2 regions of the Hoeflea sp. IMCC20628 genome follow, and region 1 is predicted to be linked to the other one. Evidence: predicted binding sites of a transcription regulator. Region 1 holds the regulator's gene; the other holds the start of a gene.
The links. The regulator HrcA, encoded in region 1, represses chaperone genes, less so after heat shock. The targets are predictions, from matches to a motif close to GTTAGCACTCNCNNNNNGNGAGTGCTAAC.

Region 1 (10,114 bases):
AAGAGACCGGCGTGCGCTCGCTGAAAATCAAGCACAACAACATGCTTGGCTATTTCATCGAGGTGACGGCACTGAATGCTGGTCCGCTGACCGACAGCCCCGAAGCCAAATCGCGGTTCATTCATCGCCAGACCATGGCCAATGCCATGCGCTTCACCACAACCGAACTGGCTGATCTTGAAACAAGGATCGCCAATGCCGCCGGCGAAGCGCTGACCATTGAACTTGCAGCATTCGAGGATCTGGTGGCGCTCGTCGTCACCCATGCCGATGCGATCAAGGCCGCGGCGGATGCGCTGTCGGTGATCGATGTGACCGCAGCGCTGGCCGAACTCGCCAGCGAGCAGGGCTATGCGCGGCCGCGGGTCGATGACAGTCTTGCCTTCGAGATCGTAGCCGGGCGGCATCCGGTGGTCGAGCAGGCACTGCGGCGCCAGGCTGCACAGCCGTTTGTCGCCAATGATTGCGACCTGTCGCCCCCCGGCGACAGCGACGACGGCGGATCGATCTGGCTGCTGACCGGTCCCAACATGGGTGGTAAATCGACATTCCTGCGGCAGAATGCGTTGATCGCGATTCTTGCGCAGATGGGGTCCTTTGTGCCGGCGGGCAGCGCCCATATCGGTGCGGTTGACCGGTTGTTTTCCCGGGTCGGCGCGTCTGACGATCTGGCGCGCGGGCGCTCGACCTTCATGGTCGAGATGGTCGAGACGGCAGCGATCCTCAACCAGGCCAGCCCGCGTTCGCTGGTCATTCTCGATGAGATCGGCCGTGGCACAGCGACATTCGACGGCTTGTCGATCGCCTGGGCAGCGGTCGAGCATCTGCATGCGGAGAACCGCAGTCGCGGTCTGTTCGCCACCCATTTTCACGAGCTGACTGCGCTGTCGGAAAAACTGCCGCGGCTTTCCAACGCCACCATGAAGGTCAAGGAATGGCAGGGCGAAGTGGTGTTCCTGCATGAGGTCGGCCCCGGTGCTGCCGACCGCTCCTACGGCATCCAGGTGGCGCGGCTCGCCGGCCTGCCCGATGCGGTGGTGGCGCGCGCCCGCGAAGTGCTGCAGCTGCTGGAAACCAGCGAACGCGAAAACCCGGCAGCGCGGCTGGTCGACGATCTGCCGCTGTTTGCGGTGCCTGCGCGCAAGGAACCGGCCAAACCGGCCAAGGGACCATCGGAATCCGATGCCCTTCTGAGCACGCTCAACCCCGACGAGATGACGCCGCGCGATGCGCTGGAAGCGCTTTACGAACTAAAACGGCGGGTGTCGGAACAGCGGAAAAACTGAAAGGCCGGGATCGCCTTCAACCGATGATGTGAGGCAGGCCTCCGGCCACCGCGCAATATTTTGAGACCGGGAACTCTCATGCCGAAATTCGTCATCACCGGCGCATCCGGCGGCGGCAAGTCGACGCTGATCTCAGCCCTTGGCGCTAAGAGCTACGCCACCGTGCCGGAGGTGGGACGCCGATCGTAGCCGAGCAACTGGCCGCGCAAGGCACGGCGCTTCCCTGGCTGGATCAGGCTGCCTTCATGGATCTGCTGTTTGTCCGGTCGGTCGCGACATTCGACCAGGCTGGGGATGCCACGGATGCAATCGTGTTTTTTGACCGGAGCTTTCTCGAAGCCATTGCCTATGGCGCAGTGATCGGGCGACCCGTGCCAAAGGCAATGGCCGCGGCTGCAGCAGCGCGGAGATTTGAAACGCCGGTGTTCGTCTGCCCGCCATGGCAAGAAATTTTTACGACCGACGCCGACCGACGGCATGGTTTCGAGTTCGCGCTTCGTGACCATGCGGCCAATGTGGCTGCCTATGAGGCCGCTGGCTACACGCTCGTCGAGGTTCCGCGCGCTCCGGTGACGGACAGGGTGGCCTTTATCCAGCGAACACTGGCCGATTTGTCCCGGTCTCAGCCTTTCAATCCGGGCGAAAACCTTTAGAAAGGCCGTGAACCCTTCTATCGCAACTGACAAGAGTCCTCATGAGCAAGTTTGACGTCCTTTGCATCGGCAATGCCATTGTCGATATCATCGCCCGCTGCGACGACGCGTTTCTCGTCGACAACGACATCATCAAGGGCGCAATGAACCTGATCGACGCCGATCGTGCCGAACTGCTGTATTCGCAGATGGGACCGGCAATCGAGAGCTCGGGCGGCAGCGCCGGCAACACAGCCGCCGGAATTGCCGGCTTTGGCAGTCGCTCGGCCTATTTCGGTAAAGTTGCGGAAGACCAGCTCGGCAAGATCTTCAGCCATGATATCCGCGCCCAGGGCGTGCATTTCGAAACCAGGCCGCTGGAAAGCACCCCGCCGACCGCACGTTCGATGATCTTCGTGACGCCCGATGGCGAACGCTCGATGAACACCTATCTGGGTGCCTGCGTCGAACTTGGTCCCGAGGATATTGAATCCGATGTGGTGGCTGACGCGAAGGTCACCTATTTCGAAGGCTATCTGTGGGACCCGCCCCGCGCCAAGGATGCCATCCGGCTCTGCGCCGAGATCGGTCACAAGCATGGCCGCGAAATGTCGATGACGCTGTCGGATCCATTCTGCGTCGGACGCTACCGCGAAGAGTTTCTCGAGCTGATGCGCTCGGGCACCATCGACATCGTGTTCGCCAATTCCGATGAAGTGAAATCGCTCTACGAGACCGACAATTTCGAGCACGCCGTGTCGCAGCTGCGCAAGGACTGCAAGCTTGCTGCCATCACCCGTTCCGAGCATGGTTCGGTGATTGTCCGTGGCGACGAGCGCCATGACATTGATGCGATCGACATCGACGAAGTGGTCGACACCACCGGTGCCGGCGATCTCTATGCCGCGGGCTTCCTGCATGGCTATGCCAATGGCAAATCGCTGGAAACATGCGGCAAGCTCGGCAGTCTCGCAGCCGGGCTGGTGATCCAGCAGATCGGCCCGAGGCTGCAGCTTTCACTGGCTGACGCGGCACGCGACGCCGGGATCATCTGATCCCGGCCCAGCGGCTGGTGCTACATCACATCTTCAGGTGGACGGCCGGCGCGTGAGCGGTAGGGCGAGAATGCCCAGTTGTAGCGGATGGCGCCGCCACGCACGGCAAAAGCCAAGATGACGCCCGCAGCGGACGCGGCAAGTAGCGGCGCTCCGAGCAGGCTGGCGGCAACAAAGCCGCCGGCGCCGACAAGGGCTGCGGAGACATAGATTTCCGGACGCATCAGCACCGAAGGTTCGCCCGCGAGAAGATCGCGCAGGATGCCGCCCATGGTCGCAGTCATCATGCCGGTGACAAGTGCCACGACCGGCGATCCGGAAACAGCCAGCCCCTTGGCAGCGCCCATCACCGAATAGGCCGACATGCCGACGGCATCAAACCACAGCAACAGCCGGTAGCGCGACTCGACCAGATGGGCGGTGAAGTAGACAATCACCGCCACTCCGGCACAGACCAGCAGATAGGCAGGCTTTTCAACCCAGAACACCGGGGTCGCTCCGAGCACCAGATCGCGAAAAGTGCCGCCGCCAATGCCGGTCACGGCCGCCAGAAACACAAAGCCGATCATGTCGAGCTGCTTGCGCGAGGCGGCCAGCGCGCCGGTGGCGGCAAAAACCGCAACACCGGCGTAATCAAGACCTTCAAGCGGGGTCATCGGCGTTTTCTCCGGTCCGCCACTGAGCCCAACAGCCCGGCAGGATTGATCTCAGGCGTCTTTTTCAGCTTGGGCCGGGGCGCCAGGCTCAGGTGCGAGCTCTTTCGGGCCACCCTTGGCGACGCCGACCATGGCCGGACGCAGCATACGCTCGCCGATCACATAGCCCGGCTGCACCACCTCGACGACGGTGTTGTTGGCAACGCTCGGGTCCGGAACTTCATACATCGCCTGATGATAATTCGGGTCGAACTTCTGACCCTTCGGCTCCAGCTTGCTAACGCCATGGCGCTCAAGCGCTGCCAGCATGGCGCGTTCGGTCAATTCAACGCCTTCGACCAGGCTGTTCAAGCCATTGTCGGCAGCACCCTCGACCTGTTCGGGCACCGCTTCCAGCGCGCGCTGAAGATTGTCGGAAACCTGAAGCATATCGCGGGCAAAACCGGAAATGGCGTAGCTTTTCGCATCCCGGACGTCGCGGGCCGTCCGGCGGCGCAGGTTTTCCATCTCGGCCGCCATGCGCAGCCGCTGGTCCCTGAGTTCCAGGATTTCGGCCTTGAGCACCTCTACCGGGTCAAGCTCCTGTGCCTGCGCTGGATTGACGGCCTCTTCACCCTTCGGGGCGGCGTCTGCCTGTGGCTTGTTGTATTCGTGGCCCTGGCTTTCATCGCTCATGGTGTGCGTGTCCTGACTGTTCTTTATCATATTGAGAAGGTGCACCGCATATGAAAGTTCGGGCAGCAAAAATCAAGGCCTGCGCCGCCGCGAGGGTGATCTAACCCGCAATAGCGCGGTTATTTTGCTGCATTTTTGCACGGAGCTATTTGCGCGTCAGCCGCGACACCAGTTGCGCGGTATAATCGACCATCGGGACGATACGCGCATAGTTGAGCCGGGTTGGCCCGATGATGCCGACCGCGCCGACCACCTTGTCGTCGCCATCACGCCAGGGCGCGACGATCAGTGACGAGCCCGACAACGAGAACAGCTTGTTCTCGGAACCGATGAATATGCGGACGCCGGACCCCTCTTCGGCAAGCGTCATCAGCTCTATCAGGCTCTCCTTGCGCTCCAGTTCGTCAAACAGCAGCCGGAGCCGGTCGAGTTCTTCGCCCGCTGACAGACCTTCAAGCAGATTGCCGCGTCCACGTACGATCAGCCGCGCAGCACCGGCGCCCTCACGGGTTCCGGCCCAGACAGCCAGGCCGCGCTCGACCAGATCACGCGACAAGACATCAAGCGCGGAGCGCACCTCGTCGGTGATCCGCTCCAGTTCGCTGCGCACTTCGCCGATGGTGCGGCCAACGAGATGGGCGTTGAGAAAATTCGACGCTTCGGTCAATTGCCCGGCGGTGACCCCGTCCGGCAGCTCCATGACCCGGTTTTCGACCTGGTCATTGCCGCCGACCAGCACCACAAGCGCCCGCTTCGGATCAAGCCGGATGAACTCGATGTGGCGGATGGTGGCATCCTGCTTGGCAGCAATCACCAGGCCAGCGCCGCGGGTCATGCCCGACAGCATCTGGCTCGCCTCGGTGAGAAGTGTTTCCACCGGTCTGCTCGTGTCTTCAGAGCGCACCTGACGCTCGATCGTCTCGCGCATGTCAGGCTGCAGGTCGCCAACCTGCATGAAGGCATCGACAAAAAAACGCAGGCCCTTATGCGTTGGCAACCGTCCGGCGCTGATATGCGGCGCATAAATCAGCCCGAGATCCTCAAGATCACTCATGACATTGCGGATTGATGCCGGGGACAGGGCCATCGGCAGCATCCGCGACAGGCTGCGTGAGCCGAGCGGATCACCCGATTCCATATAGCTTTCCACAAGCGCGCGAAAAATCTCCCGCGAGCGCTCATCAAGCGCTCCGGAAAGGTCCGTCGATATGGATGGCGTGTTCATGGTCATAACCGTGTCCTCAAGGCTGCCTCTGGCGCTGCCTTTACGTAGAACATAGGGGGTTGAGCGCCCGCACGAAAGGGGTAATGCAAAGCGAGAGCCTGAGCCGGGGGCGCACGCAGCCTCTGTTGCAGGCGGTTTTTCTTTGCATGATGGCGTCCGCGCCGATAGAAGGCGGCAATATTGGAATCAGGAGAGACATGATGCGTCCATCAGGCCGGAAGTTAGACAAGATGCGGGCAGTCAGCTTTGACCGCAACGTATCCAAGCATGCCGAGGGCTCCTGCCTGGTCAAATTCGGCGACACCCATGTGCTGTGCACCGCCAGTCTCGAAGAGCGGGTTCCACCGTGGTTGCGCAATGGCGGCAAGGGCTGGGTCACAGCCGAATACGGCATGTTGCCGCGCTCGACCGGCGACCGCATGCGCCGCGAAGCCACCTCGGGCAAGCAGGGTGGCCGGACGCTCGAAATCCAGCGCCTGATCGGACGCTCGCTGCGTGCTGTCGTCAATCTCGAAGCGCTCGGCGAACGCCAGATCACAGTCGATTGCGATGTCATCCAGGCCGATGGCGGCACCAGAACGGCAGCCATCACCGGCGCATGGATTGCGCTGCATGATTGCCTGAAGTGGATGGAAGAACGCTCGATGATCAAGGTCGAACGGGTGCTCAAGGATCATGTCGCCGCCGTGTCTTGCGGCATCTTCGCCTCGCAGCCGGTGATTGATCTTGACTATCTCGAGGATTCGGCAGCCGAGACCGACGCCAATTTCGTCATGACCGGCTCTGGCGGCATTGTCGAAATCCAGGGCACGGCCGAGGCCGAACCGTTTACGCAGGACCAGCTTCTGGAACTGCTGGAACTGGCCAAGAACGGCATTGCCGATCTGGTCGCCATGCAGAAGGCGACGGTCTCCGGACCGCTGTAATTCACCATGTCCAACCTGACGCTCACCAAGATCCTGGTCGCCAGCCACAACGCCGGCAAGATCTCCGAATTCCGCGATCTGTGCGGCCCGTTTGGCGTCGAGGTCACCTCGGCGGCTGAACTGGGCCTGGCCGAGCCTGAGGAAACCGGCGACACGTTTGAGGCCAATGCCGCGACCAAGGCGCTTGCTTCGGCAAAAGCCTCGGGCCTGATCGCGCTGTCGGATGATTCCGGGCTGATGGTGGATGCACTGGACGGCGCCCCTGGCGTCTACACCGCCGACTGGGCGACGCTTGATGATGGCAGCCGCGATTTCATGGTCGCCATGCAAAAGGTCGAAGATGCACTCAAGGCCCGCGGTGCCGACACTGAGGCAAAACGCACCGGGCGGTTTGTCAGTGTGCTGTGCCTGGCCACGCCCGAAGGCGAAGTCAGCTTCTATCGTGGCGAAGCACCGGGCGTTCTGGTCTGGCCGCCACGCGGCAGCCTCGGTTTCGGCTACGATCCTGTGTTCCGTCCTGATGGCCACACACGGACATTCGGCGAGATGCCGGCCGAGGAAAAGCACGGCTGGAAGCCCGGTCAGGCGACCGCGCTTTCACACCGCGCGAAGGCGTTTAAACTGTTTGCGGAGCAATGCCTCGGCGTACCGGCCACGTGAGCGCGGCTTCCCTGCTCACCGACGCAATCGCTCCCGACACCGGCAAGCCCGGTTTCGGGGTTTATCTGCATTGGCCGTTCTGCGCCGCAAAATGCCCCTATTGCGATTTCAACAGCCATGTCCGCCATGCCGGCGTCGACCAGCAGGCCTATATCCGGGCATTCAGCCAGGAGATCGCGGCGATGCGCGAGATTTCCGGGCCGCGCGTAGTCACAAGCATGTTTTTCGGCGGCGGCACACCATCGCTGATGGCGCCTGACACAGTGGCAGCCATTCTGGACGCGGTGCGCGCAGCTTGGATGGTGCCCGACGGGATCGAGATCACGCTGGAAGCCAATCCGTCGAGCGTCGAGGCGGGCCGCTTCCGTGGCTACCGCGAAGCCGGCGTCAACCGCGTGTCGATGGGCGTGCAGGCGCTCAATGATCCCGATCTCAAGCGACTGGGTCGGCTGCATGACCGCGCCGACGCGCTGAAAGCCATTGGTCTGGCGCGCGACATCTTTCCGCGCATGTCGTTTGACCTGATCTACGCCCGACCCGACCAAACGGCGCAGACCTGGGCGCTGGAGCTCAAGGAAGCCATATCGCTCGCCGCCGATCATTTGTCGCTGTATCAGCTGACGATCGAGGAAGGCACGCCGTTTTACGGGTTGCACAAGGCCGGCAAGCTGATCGTGCCGGATGGCGAATTGTCTGCGGAACTCTATGAGCTGACCCGCAGCGTCTGCGAAGACCACGGCATGCCTGCCTATGAAGTCTCAAACCATGCCCAGCCCGGCGCCGAAAGCCGGCATAACCTGACCTATTGGCGCTATGGCGATTATGTCGGGATTGGTCCCGGTGCGCATGGACGGCTGACAACGAGCGCCGGTAAGATCGCCACGGCCACCGAACGCATGCCGGAAAAATGGCTGGAGCTGGTGGCGCAAAATGGGCACGGCATGGTCGAGACCAGCGAACTCAGCCTGTCCGAACAGGCCGATGAATTGCTGCTGATGGGGCTGAGATTGCGCGAAGGCATTGATCTCAAGCGCTGGCAGGCATTGTCAGGCCGCGGGCTTGATCCGGACCGCACTGAATTCCTCATTCACCACGGCATGATCGAAAAGATGACGCCCGACCGTATCCGCTGCACGCCGCAGGGCATGCTGGTGCTTGACGCGGTGGTCGCCGACCTGGCGTTCTGAGGAGGGTTACGGAGTCCTTTGCGCATCCAATTGGATGCGCGGCGCTGTAAGTAGCCTATCCGGCTTTTTGCACCCGGCTGGGATCGGGAAGAAATTTCTCGGCTTCGATTTGAGATACCGGGGGCGAAAAATAGTACCCCTGTACCAACCGTCCGCCGAGCTGTTTCACCGCAGCCAGTTCCTGCTTGGTTTCAACCCCTTCAATGACGCAGCCCAGCCCCATGTCGGAGCTGAGCGCAAGCAGGGATTTGACGATCTTGTAGCTTGCTGGATTCTGATCCAGATCGGTCACAAAGCTGCGGTCAATCTTGATTTTGGTCAAAGGCAAAGCGTGAAGCTGGCTCAGGTTGGAATAACCGGTTCCGAAATCATCAAGCGCTATGCCGCAACCGAGCCGTTTGAATATTTCAATTCCCGCCTTGGCCTGGTTGAAATCATACATCACCGCGGTCTCGGTGATCTCCAGATCAAGGCGCCTGGGGTCGACGCCGCTCGACATGATGATCCCGACAATGATTGCAATGCTGTCGGATGAACTGATGTCATGAGTCGACAGATTGAAGGAAAGCCCGATGTTCTCCGGCCAACTGGCGGCGGCAGTGAGCGCCTTTCTGAGCAACACACATGTGAGTGTGTTCACCAGGCCGATCCGCTCTGCAACCGGAATGAAGAGCCCCGGTGACACATTGCCGACCTCCGGGCTGGTCCAGCGCGCCAGTGCCTCGAAAGCGCGCGTCTGCTGAGTTTGCACGTCAATGATTGGCTGGAAAACCACCGTCATCTCGGCCTCGAGATCAGCCTGGCTCAACGCCTGTTCGATCTGGACGTTTTTCTCGATTTCGACAATATGGAAATCGGAAAACAGCAATGCATGGCCACGGCTGGAGCGCTTGCTTTGATAGAGTGCATAGTCTGCGCGCTCGTAGAGCTGCTTGGCACTGCATGCCAGCTCGGGGAAGACTGCAAAGCCTATCGATCCGGAAATCTGCACTGTCGCATCGGCAAGATTGAACGGGATGCGCAAGGCGGCACAAACCCGTTCACCCAACGCCAGCAACTCGTCGTCGCCGGGGCAATCCATTACGGTCAGGGCAAATTCATCCCCGCCAAGCCGGGAGACATGGATTGTCTCATCGGCAAGTGCCGCCAGTCGCAATCCAACTTCGACAAGAAGCTCGTCGCCAACCATGTGTCCATAAAGGTCATTGATTGGCTTGAAGCCATCGAGGTCGAGGACGCCGACAGCGAGGCGCCTGCTTTCCGCTTTTGAAAATGTCTCTTCAAGGTGAGCAAAGAACTGGCGGCGATTGGCAAGCCCGGTCAGACTGTCGATTTTGGCCAGACGGGCATTTTCCATGTTCACCGCTTCCAGTCTGGATCGAGCGCTGACAGCGCCGGAAAAATAGCGGAACTGCACTCGCACCACCATCAACATGGCGATTGATACGAGCAGGGAATTGACCGCCATGCCGACAAAAGACGTGATGCCCGAGAGGCAGAAACAGGCGATGAAGGCGGCATTGATGGCAAAGGCGGCGATAAAGGCAGCCGACGGCATCTGCTGCAAACAGACAATGACGCCAACTCCCGTTATGGCGATGAAAAAGGCGATGTTGCCTTGCATATAGGCATCGCCGTAGGGATACAGCGACGTAGCCCAGGATGTCAGGATGACGCAGAGCAAAAATGCGAATCCGTTGGTGCGCATCAGCGCCTTGCGGGCAGATTCGGCTGTTGGAACAATGTGTCTTGATCGCCACCAGCTGGCAATGCGCGCACCACAGACCACTGAAAACCCGACCGGGACATAGA
Region 2 (10,114 bases), 840 kb from region 1:
CCGGGCCAAGCCGCCATCATTGGTCAGCAGCAACAGCCCTTCTGTATTGATGTCGAGCCGGCCGACGGTCAGGACGCGCGGCAGATGATTAGGCAATCTGTCGAAAACGGTTTCGCGGCCCTCGGGATCCTTGTTGGTCGTCACCAGGCCCGCAGGCTTGTTGTAAACCCAAAGCCGGGTGCGCTCGATCCCGTCAATTACCTCGTTATCAACCTCTATCCGGTCGGACATGGAAACAACGATGGCCGGACTTTCAAGGACCTTGCCGTTGACCTTGACTCGTCCCTCGGCGACCATCCGCTCGATATCGCGGCGCGACGCCACGCCGGCACGGGCCAGGATCTTGGCGATACGGCCGCTATCGGCGGCGGGCTCTGTTGTTTCCGGCGGGGCCTTACGGGGCGATGCCTTGTCTGGCGTCGCCGTATCGGAGTGCGGTTTGCCGGGTTTGGGCTTGTCTTGTTCTGTCATTTGTTGTCTGCCTGCCTCTACAGCGCGTTCTTCGATCTTTCCAGATTGCAAGGGCACTGTAACATGTTTGGTTTGGCGATACGTCGTTCGACAGATCGGTTCTGTTGTCATGGGGGTATGGCCGCTTAGATCGCTGTCTATCAGGTTGAACGAGCCGGGTTAAGGGGTTTCATGCATGGTCTTACTGCAGCAGGACGTTTCGTGATCAGCAAGGGCTTTATGGACCTGGCGCTTGACGAGGCGCGGGCGGCGGCCTCGCGCGGTGAAGTGCCGGTGGGCGCGGTGGTGGTTCGCGACGGTGTGGTGGTATCGCGTGCAGGCAACCGGACCCGCGAGCTCAACGACGTGACCGCCCATGCTGAAATTCTAGCCATCAGACAAGCTGCAGAAAGCCTCGGAACCGAGCGGCTGACCGACGCCGACCTCTATGTCACGCTTGAACCCTGCACCATGTGCGCAGCGGCGATCTCGTTTGCCAGATTGCGGCGGTTGTATTTCGGGGCTGAAGACCAAAAGGGCGGCGCCGTAACAAGCGGCGTGCGGTTCTTCAACCAACCCACCTGCCACCACAGCCCCGATATCTATCCCGGCATGGCATCCAGTGACGCCACGCATCTGCTCAAGGGATTTTTCAAGGATCGTCGCTAAATCAAGCGCTTACCAAGGCCACCAGGTTCTTTTCCCAGTGCCAGCTTTTTTGGCTTCGGAAATGCGCCGCCGTTCCTTGACGCGCTCGGGCTCGCCAAGTTCGCCCGCCGGGGCAGAGGCAGCCGGCTGGCGATAGGTCAGCGGCGGATCGGACAAAAAGCGGCGGCGGTCGGAATAAGCACCTTGCTGGATCTTCCTTGCCTGCTGATAGTTCTCACGCTGTTTCTGCAGCTTGAGAATTTCAGACGGGCTCGGTGGCCCATCACCTGCACCGCCAGAATTCGGCATACTGCCTCCTGAAGACGCAACCCGCTTGGCCAAGGGAGAGCTGTAATTCGCGCCACCGGAGTCAGCCTCTGCAATCAACCGCTTGCGGGTATCCTCAGGTGATTCAACCCATGCAGGGTTGTTTTCGGCAAGATTTTGCTGAGGCGCCGGAAGGCTTGCAGTATCACCCGGCTTCACAATTGCAGGGCGCGGCTTGTACTCGATACCCGCTCCCTTGTTGCTCTTGCCGATCGACGCAATGTTGCCAATGTCATCAATAAGTTGCGCGGTCGCCGTCTTGTCAGTGCCATAGGTTGGACCAAGACAGCCCGACACGGTCAGGCTGGCTGCAATGAGGGCGCCGATGGTCACGCAGGCGCGATACTCTGTCTTCATTGTCATACGCGGGGTCCCGTCTCAGACAGTCACTTGGAATTCAAACTGCTTGTCGTCGCACAATCCGGCCATTTTCAGGCAGACCGGACGTATTCAGCGGAGGTTTTATCGGATCGGCGCAGCAAGGGCAATTGACCCCGCGAATTTTGCTCCAGAACAATACAGCGCCAGGCTCCGGAGCCTGGCGCTTTTTTACAGTCGGCCCAGCTTTTTGAGTTCCTGCAGGGCAGCGGCATCCCGGGCCGACACATCCGGAAATGCCGGATCGGAGCCGACATCGTCGGTAATGCGCCATGAACGGGCACATTTCACCCCTTCTGCAAGCGCAGGCACAACAGCGACGGCGCTGACATCGTCAATCCGGAACGCGGAGTCAGGCCCTGGAGTCGTCTCAACCTTCACACCCGAGGTGATGCAGATTTCGGCAAAATCGCAATCTCCGATCGCCTCCACCAGTGCCGAGTCGGTGATATGGACCACAGGCGCGGCCTCCAGCGACGAGCCGATGCGCTTTTCACGCCGCTCGATTTCAAGCGCACCGGTGACGACACGCCGTACGGTGCGGATTTTTTTCCACTTGGCCGCCAGAGCGTCGTCGCGCCATTCACCTGGCACCTCGGGGAACTGTTCGAGATGAACCGATTCGGCATCCGGCTTGTTGGAAAGCCATGCCTCTTCCATGGTGAAGGGCAGCATTGGCGCCAGCCATGTCACCAGGCAATCGAAGATGGTGCGAATCACCTGAAGCGACGCGTGTCGGCGCTGGCTCGATGGTGCATCGCAGTAGAGCGCGTCCTTGCGGATATCGAAGTAGAACGCGGAAAGCTCGATATTGGCAAAATCGGTGAGTGCGCGGGAGATGCGCTTGAAATCGAAATTGTCGTAACCGGTGCGCACCAGCACATCCAGCTCGGCAAGCCGATGCAGCATCAGCCGCTCCAGTTCTGGCATATCAGCTGGCGCAACCGTGTCACCCGCGTCGTGGGACAGGGTGCCCAGCATCCAGCGGATGGAATTGCGCAGCTTGCGATAGGCATCGATATTGGTCTGGATGACCGTCTTGCCGAGACGCTGATCCTCCCAATAATCGGTGTTCATCACCCACAAGCGCAAAATGTCAGCGCCGGACTTGTTCATGATGTCCTGCGGGAACACCTGATTGTTCAGCGATTTTGACATCTTGCGGCCGTCTTCGGCCATGGTGAAGCCATGGGTGATGACCGCATCATAGGGTGCGCGGCCGCGGGTGGCGCAGCTTTCGAGCAGCGAGGAATGGAACCAGCCGCGGTGCTGATCGGAACCTTCCAAATAGACATCTGCCGGCCATTTGAGATCCGGGCGATCCTCCAGCGTGAACACATGGGTACAACCCGAATCAAACCAGACATCGAGAATGTCAGTGACCTGGAGCCATTTCGGATCGCTGGCCTTGTCGCCGAGGAAGCGCTCGCGGGCGCCCTGTGCAAACCAAGCGTCCGAGCCTTCAGCTTCAAAAGCTTCGAGAATGCGGGCATTGACCGCATCATCGTCGAGCACGACGCCATCAACATCGGCGAAGACGCAGATCGGCACGCCCCAGGCGCGCTGGCGCGACAGCACCCAGTCGGGCCGGTCCTCGATCATGCCGCGCAGGCGGTTCTGTCCGGCGGCCGGCACGAAACGGGTGTCCTCGATGCCTTTCAGCGCACGCGACCGAAGCGTGGTGCCGTCGCCGAAATCCTTGTCCATGTAGACAAACCATTGCGGCGTGTTGCGGAAGATGATCGGCTTCTTTGACCGCCAGGAATGCGGATAGTCATGCTTGATACGGCCTCGAGCAAACAGATTGCCGGCCTCGATCAGCGCAGTGATCACGGCCTGATTGGCGTCGCCCTTCTTGCCCTTGTCATCGATCACCCGTGCCGGCCCGCCTTCGCGGTCCGGTCCCAGACCCGGTACATCCTTGGTGTAGAAGCCGGCGTCATCGACGGTGAACGGGATAGCTGACGAGATGCCGCGGGCCTCGATGTCACGCGCGGCATCCATCCAGGCTTCAAAGTCTTCGCGACCATGGCCGGGCGCGGTGTGGACAAAGCCGGTACCAGCATCATCGGTGACGTGATCACCGGCGATCAGCGGAACGCCAAACTCGTAGCCGCCGCCGAGGCCCTTGAGCGGGTGAGCGCAGACCATGCCTTCCAGATCGCTGGAGTTGACGTCGGAGAAGCGTTTGTACTGAAGCTTGGCCTTGGCGAAACATTCTTCAGCCAGTGCATCGGCAAAGATCAGTCTCTCGCCCGCTTGCGGACCGAAATCATTCTCCGCTGCAGTGACCTCATAAAGGCCGTAGCCGATGCGGGTGGAGAATGAGACAGCACGGTTGCCGGGGATGGTCCAGGGGGTCGTCGTCCAGATAACCACGGCGGCGTCGGCAAATTCGCTCGAACCACCAGACGCAATCGGGAACTTCACCCAGATCGTGTCACTCTCAACCACTTGATACTCGACCTCGGCCTCGGCCAAAGCCGTGCGTTCGACCACCGACCACATGATCGGCTTGGAACCGCGATAAAGCTGGCCTGATTTGGCGATCTTCAGCAGTTCACCGGCGATCCGCGCTTCGGCGTGGAAATCCATGGTCTTGTAGGGATTGTCGAAATCGCCCTCGATGCCGAGACGCTTGAACTCCTCGGACTGCACATCAACCCAATGCTGGGCCCAGTTGCGGCATTCCTTGCGGAATTCCAGCATCGCAGCAGGATCTTTCAGGTCCGGCTTTTCCTTGCCCTTGGAGCGGTAGTTCTCTTCCTCGATCTTCCATTCGATCGGCAGACCGTGGCAATCCCATCCCGGCACATAATTGGAATCAAATCCGCGCATCTGGAACGAGCGGGTGATGACGTCCTTGAGGATCTTGTTGAGCGCATGGCCGATATGGATGTTGCCGTTGGCGTAGGGCGGGCCGTCATGCAGCACGTATTTGGGACGTCCGGCGGAGGTTTCACGCAGCTTGTCGTAAAGCCGCATTTCCTGCCAACGGGCAACCAGTTCGGGCTCCATCTTGGGAAGGCCGCCGCGCATCGGGAATTCGGTTTCAGGCAGATTGAGCGTCTTGGAGTAATCGAGCTTGTCGTTGGTGTCGGTCATGGTGTCGCAATCTTTTGGGCCAATGGCCCGTGGTGGACATAGTATCGAAGAATTCGGAAGCGGACGCGGAGTTCACGCCAAAATGCCCGGTCTCCTGCGAGCTCTGCTCAGCGGGAAACCGGGACCATAATTCGTATCGGCGGCGAGCCTGTGATCGGGACAACCGTGGTCATGGGTCGGGTTCATACTGGTTTTTGCGCTGCATGAAAAGAACATTGCGTGCCGCAAATGCTTCATGTTCAGGTTCCTGCCCTCAAGACTTGAGCCGATCATAAATCAATCGTCGCATCAAAGCCGTCACCGGCTTGGGTAAAATCCTGCCCGTGAATGCAATAGCCCGGTTTGGCAAACCGGGAATTGATGTCTTCCTGCCCGCAAGCACGTCAGCCATGATGAGGCTTGCCGCCAGGTCCGGAGCCATGCGTTTGCTGGCATCTGCGCCTTGCGGCGCGTGCGTTTCGGCATGATCGGTGCGCAGGGGACCCGGAAATGCCACAGTAATCGTCACGCCTTTGGTTTTGGCCAGTTTGCGCATGCTCTTGGCATAGATCGCCAGCGCATCTTTGGAGGCGGCATAGCTGGCAGCACCCGGATAGCCTGTGAAATGCGACAGCGACGAGACAAAGACCATTGCCGCACCGGGTGCAAGTGCGTCGGCCGCGAACAGACTGGCCGTGATCACCATTGGTGCTTCGGTGTTGACGCGCAGCAGATCAATATGCGCCTGAGCGGACAATGTCTCGAACCGGCCAGTGGCGTTGATTCCGGCATTGAGGACAACCAGATCATAGGGACCGGAATCCACAAGTCTGGGCATGATCCGGTCAAGCTGGTCGCGGCTGGTCAGATCACACTGAACGAAATCAACCGGTCCACTGGTCAATTGCGGCGTATCGCGATCCAGCACGACCGCATCATAGCCGTTGGCCAACAGCCAGCCGACAGTTGCTGCACCCAGCCCGGAACTGCCTCCGGTAACAAGCGCACGCTTTGAAGCCCGGATCACAGCCGCCTCCCCGTAAAGGCGCCACCATTGAGATAGCGCACCCAGGACAAATTGACGGGAGACCGGCGCGCGGCAATGGCCGAAGCCATCATCGCCGCCACATCATCGGCTTCGAGAAACACCGACCGCATGCGGCCGGGATCATAACCGGCCTTGTCATGCATGTCAGTTTTCGCCGCACCAGGATGCAGAACCTGAACCGACACCTGCCCCTTCCACTCCGACCGCAGTGCGCGGGCCAGTCCGTGCAAGCCTGCCTTGGAGGCGGCATAGACTGGAATCGTCGCCGAGCCGGAACGGGCAACAGAACCGATCAATGTCAGGGTTCCCTTGGATTTCTTGAGCAAAGGAAAAAGAGCCCGCGCCTGCAGGATGGCCGAAAGAAGATTGACATCGAGGGTCTGGCGAATTGCCTCGGTGCTGTCGATGCCGTTGAGTGGCGCTATTCCGGTACCGGCATTAAGCACCACATTGTCGAGACCGTCCCAGCCGTGATCGCGAATACCATTGACCAGTGCCTGAGCCGAAAGCTGCGGATCATTCTGGTCGGCAACGACATATCCGGCGCCCTGCGGCAGCATGTCCGCGACGTCGGCTTGAGATTTGCGCCCGGACAGAAGCAGACTGTGGCGACGTGACAATTTCTTTGCCAGCGCCAGCCCCAGGCCGGTATTTCCGCCGGTAATCAGAATGCGGCGCGGCTTGGCGCCGATCATCCTGCGGGCTCAAATGTCATGGCCCGATCCAGCGGAGACAGCGGCGTCAGGTGCCCCAGAACAGCACGCGCTTCGGCCTCGTCGATCTTCATCTGCGCCACCAACTCATCCAGTCCATCGAACTTTTCCTCGCCACGAAGCCTCGAGACAAACGAGACCGTGCATGTCTCGCCGTAGAGATCGCCGGAAAAATCGAACAGCACCGTTTCAAGAACCAATGCAGCGTTGTCATCGTCAACGGTTGGTCGACGGCCAAAACTTGCCACGCCGTCGTAAACTGTTCCGTCAGCCTTGCGGAACCGGACTGCGTAGATTCCGGGCAGCAAGGTCGTTTCCGGCGGCAACGACATATTCGCGGTCGGATAGCCCAGTGTGCGGCCCAGTTTCTTGCCGTGAAGCACTTCGGAGGAGATTGCATAGCGATAGCCGAGCAATCCGGCAGCTTCAGCGACATCGCCAAGCGCCAGCGCCGCGCGGATGCGGCTCGACGAAACCACCTCGGCGTTTTCATCCTGGAATTGCTCAATCAGGGTGACATCAAATCCATGTCTGTCTCCGGCCTTCATCAGAAAGTCCGGATTGCCTTCACGCCCCTTGCCGAAATGAAAATCATAGCCGGTGAAGACATGACGTACGCCAAGCTGGTTGCACAGGATGGCGGTGACAAACTCTTCCGCGCTTTGGGCGGAAAAGGCCTTGTCGAAGGGCTGCTCCACCACGGCATCAAAGCCGAGCTGCCCGAGGATGGCGGCTTTCATTGGCGCTGGGGTCAAGCGGAAGACCGGTTGCTCTGGACGAAAGACTGTTCGCGGATGCGGCTCGAAGGTGAGCACGACCGCCGAAACGCCCAATGCTTGCGATGCTTCGGTGGCGCGCGCCAGAACCGCCTGATGTCCACGATGCACGCCGTCAAAATTGCCGATAGCCACGACGCCGCCCTTAAGTTCGTCCGGGAAGCTTTCGACATCATGGAACCGTTGCGCCATCGTGTTCCTCACCTGGCGCCGCTCAGGCAAGCCATTCCATCCAGTAAGCCGGGGCAACTCCTGCTGTGTCCAGGAAGGAATTCAGCCGCGCCTCGTCGGTACTGCGGCCGTCGATATATTGGCGCGCGTGGATCCCGCGGGCAATGAATATAGCGTCGATGCCATTGTCCAGTGCGCCCCGAATATCGGTGGTGACACCATCGCCTATGGCCAGGGTGCGCCCCAGATCGACGTCGCCGCGCAAGGCGCGCGCCCGCGCCATGGCTTCAATATAAATAGGCGCATGTGGTTTGCCGGCGATCCGGGTTTGGCCGCCGAGCTTTACATAAAGATCAGCCAGGGCTCCGGCGCAAGGAACCAGACGGTCGCCGCGCTCGACTTCACGATCAGGATTGGCGCAGATAAACGGCAGGCCACGGGCCTGAAACCCTGCCAGCAAGGCCCGGTAATCGTCGGCAGTCTCTTCCTCGTCATTGAGAAGTCCGGTGCACAGCACGGCGTCGGCGGCACCAGCCTCAACCAGATCGATATCCAGTCCATCGACCAATGGCATATCCCGCTCAGGTCCGAGAAAATAGATGGCGCGCGGCGCATCCTGAACCAGTCGACGGGTCACGTCGCCTGACGTCACAATGTCATCCCAGCAGTCCGGATCGACACCGATGGTATCAAACTGACGGATCACATCGTTCGCAGGCCGTGGTGAATTGGTGATCAGAATGACCGTCTGGCCGCGGGCGCGGGCGGACTTCAAGGCCTCCACTGACAAAAGAAACGGATTGACGCCATTATGGATGACACCCCATACATCGCACAACAGAACGTCGGCGCGATCGGTCAACTGATCAAGGTCGGTAATTCTGCGTGGCATTGCGGCTGGTTCCTTTTCAGCCCACCGATGTCGCCCAGCTTGCCTCCGAATACAAGTCCCCGCCGGAAAATTGCGCCCTGGGCGCAAAAACATCAAGCTGCAATGCTCTCCAATATCTTGACTCTTGGTCTCTGCGCTCTTATCTCGGCTTCGCTAGCACTCGACAGAGGTGAGTGCCAGCTTCATCTCCGTGAGGCCCAAATGAGGCCTCAGTTGCTTCTGTCATTCGATCAAGGAATATAGACAATGGCAAAAACCACGTTCCGTCCCCTCCACGACCGCGTTGTCGTTCGTCGTGTTGAGTCCGAAGAAAAAACAAAGGGTGGCATCATCATTCCTGATACCGCCAAGGAAAAGCCGCAGGAAGGCGAAATCATCGCCATCGGTTCCGGCATCCGCGACGAAGCCGGCAAACTTGTGCCGCTCGACGTCAAGTCCGGCGACCGCGTGCTGTTCGGCAAATGGTCCGGCACTGAAATCAAGCTTGATGGCGAAGACCTTCTGATCATGAAGGAAAGCGACATCATGGGCGTCCTCGGCTAAGCCGAAATTCCGCCTGAACAAATCCAATCTGCCTCAACACGATGGGCCTCAGGCCCGGGAGTTAAGTTAAATGGCTGCTAAAGAAGTAAAATTCGGTCGTACCGCCCGCGAGAAAATGCTGCGCGGCGTCGACATTCTGGCTGATGCCGTCAAGGTAACGCTGGGCCCCAAGGGCCGTAACGTCATCATCGACAAGTCCTTCGGCTCACCCCGCATCACCAAGGACGGCGTCACCGTCGCCAAGGAAATCGAACTGGAAGACAAGTTCGAGAACATGGGCGCACAGATGGTGCGTGAAGTCGCATCGAAGACCAACGACATCGCCGGCGACGGCACCACCACGGCAACCGTGCTGGCCCAGGCTATTGTCCGCGAAGGCGGCAAGGCTGTTGCTGCCGGCATGAACCCGATGGACCTCAAGCGCGGCATCGATATGGCTGTGACTGAAGTCATCGCCGACCTTCAGAAGAAGGCCAAGAAGATCAAGACCTCGGCTGAAGTCGAACAGGTCGGAACGATCTCCGCCAACGGCGAATCCCAGATCGGCAAGGACATTGCCGAAGCTATGCAGAAGGTCGGCAACGAGGGTGTCATCACCGTCGAAGAAGCCAAGACCGCTGAAAGCGAACTCGAAGTTGTCGAAGGCATGCAGTTCGACCGCGGCTACCTGTCGCCTTACTTCGTGACCAACCCAGACAAGATGCTGGCCGAACTTGAAGACGTCTACATCCTTCTCCATGAGAAGAAGCTTTCGAACCTTCAGGCCATGCTGCCTGTGCTCGAAGCTGTTGTGCAGACTTCCAAGCCACTGCTCATCATCTCGGAAGACGTTGAAGGCGAAGCTCTTGCTACGCTCGTGGTCAACAAGCTGCGTGGCGGCCTGAAGATTGCTGCCGTCAAGGCTCCTGGCTTCGGTGATCGCCGCAAGGCAATGCTCGAAGACATCGCCATCCTGACCGGCGGTCAGGTGATTTCCGAAGACATCGGCATCAAGCTCGAAAACGTTACCCTGGAAATGCTGGGCCGCGCCAAGAAGGTGTCGATCACCAAGGAAACCACCACCATCGTTGATGGCGCTGGCAAG

Region 2: groES (co-chaperone GroES) is a predicted target of HrcA. The motif match lies at 8,640-8,668, and genes of this name have one in related genera.

The regions. Positions count from the first base shown of each region.
Region 1 covers NZ_CP011479.1:3,996,897-4,007,010, forward strand. The annotation lists gene mutS (DNA mismatch repair protein MutS) at 1-1,286, shown strand, start outside; partial or broken gene IMCC20628_RS18740 (AAA family ATPase) at 1,365-1,939, shown strand; gene IMCC20628_RS18745 (adenosine kinase) at 1,981-2,973, shown strand; gene IMCC20628_RS18750 (trimeric intracellular cation channel family protein) at 2,994-3,629, opposite strand; gene grpE (nucleotide exchange factor GrpE) at 3,681-4,334, opposite strand; gene hrcA (heat-inducible transcriptional repressor HrcA) at 4,450-5,535, opposite strand; gene rph (ribonuclease PH) at 5,730-6,455, shown strand; gene IMCC20628_RS18770 (non-canonical purine NTP pyrophosphatase) at 6,462-7,115, shown strand; gene hemW (radical SAM family heme chaperone HemW) at 7,091-8,302, shown strand; gene IMCC20628_RS18780 (EAL domain-containing protein) at 8,358-10,114, opposite strand, start outside.
Region 2 covers NZ_CP011479.1:3,156,705-3,166,818, forward strand. The annotation lists gene IMCC20628_RS14935 (pseudouridine synthase) at 1-471, opposite strand, end outside; gene IMCC20628_RS14940 (nucleoside deaminase) at 643-1,119, shown strand; gene IMCC20628_RS14945 (hypothetical protein) at 1,129-1,782, opposite strand; gene ileS (isoleucine--tRNA ligase) at 1,975-4,908, opposite strand; gene IMCC20628_RS14955 (SDR family NAD(P)-dependent oxidoreductase) at 5,162-5,914, opposite strand; gene IMCC20628_RS14960 (SDR family oxidoreductase) at 5,911-6,630, opposite strand; gene IMCC20628_RS14965 (bifunctional riboflavin kinase/FAD synthetase) at 6,627-7,616, opposite strand; gene IMCC20628_RS14970 (TIGR01459 family HAD-type hydrolase) at 7,639-8,487, opposite strand; gene groES (co-chaperone GroES) at 8,734-9,030, shown strand; gene groL (chaperonin GroEL) at 9,101-10,114, shown strand, end outside.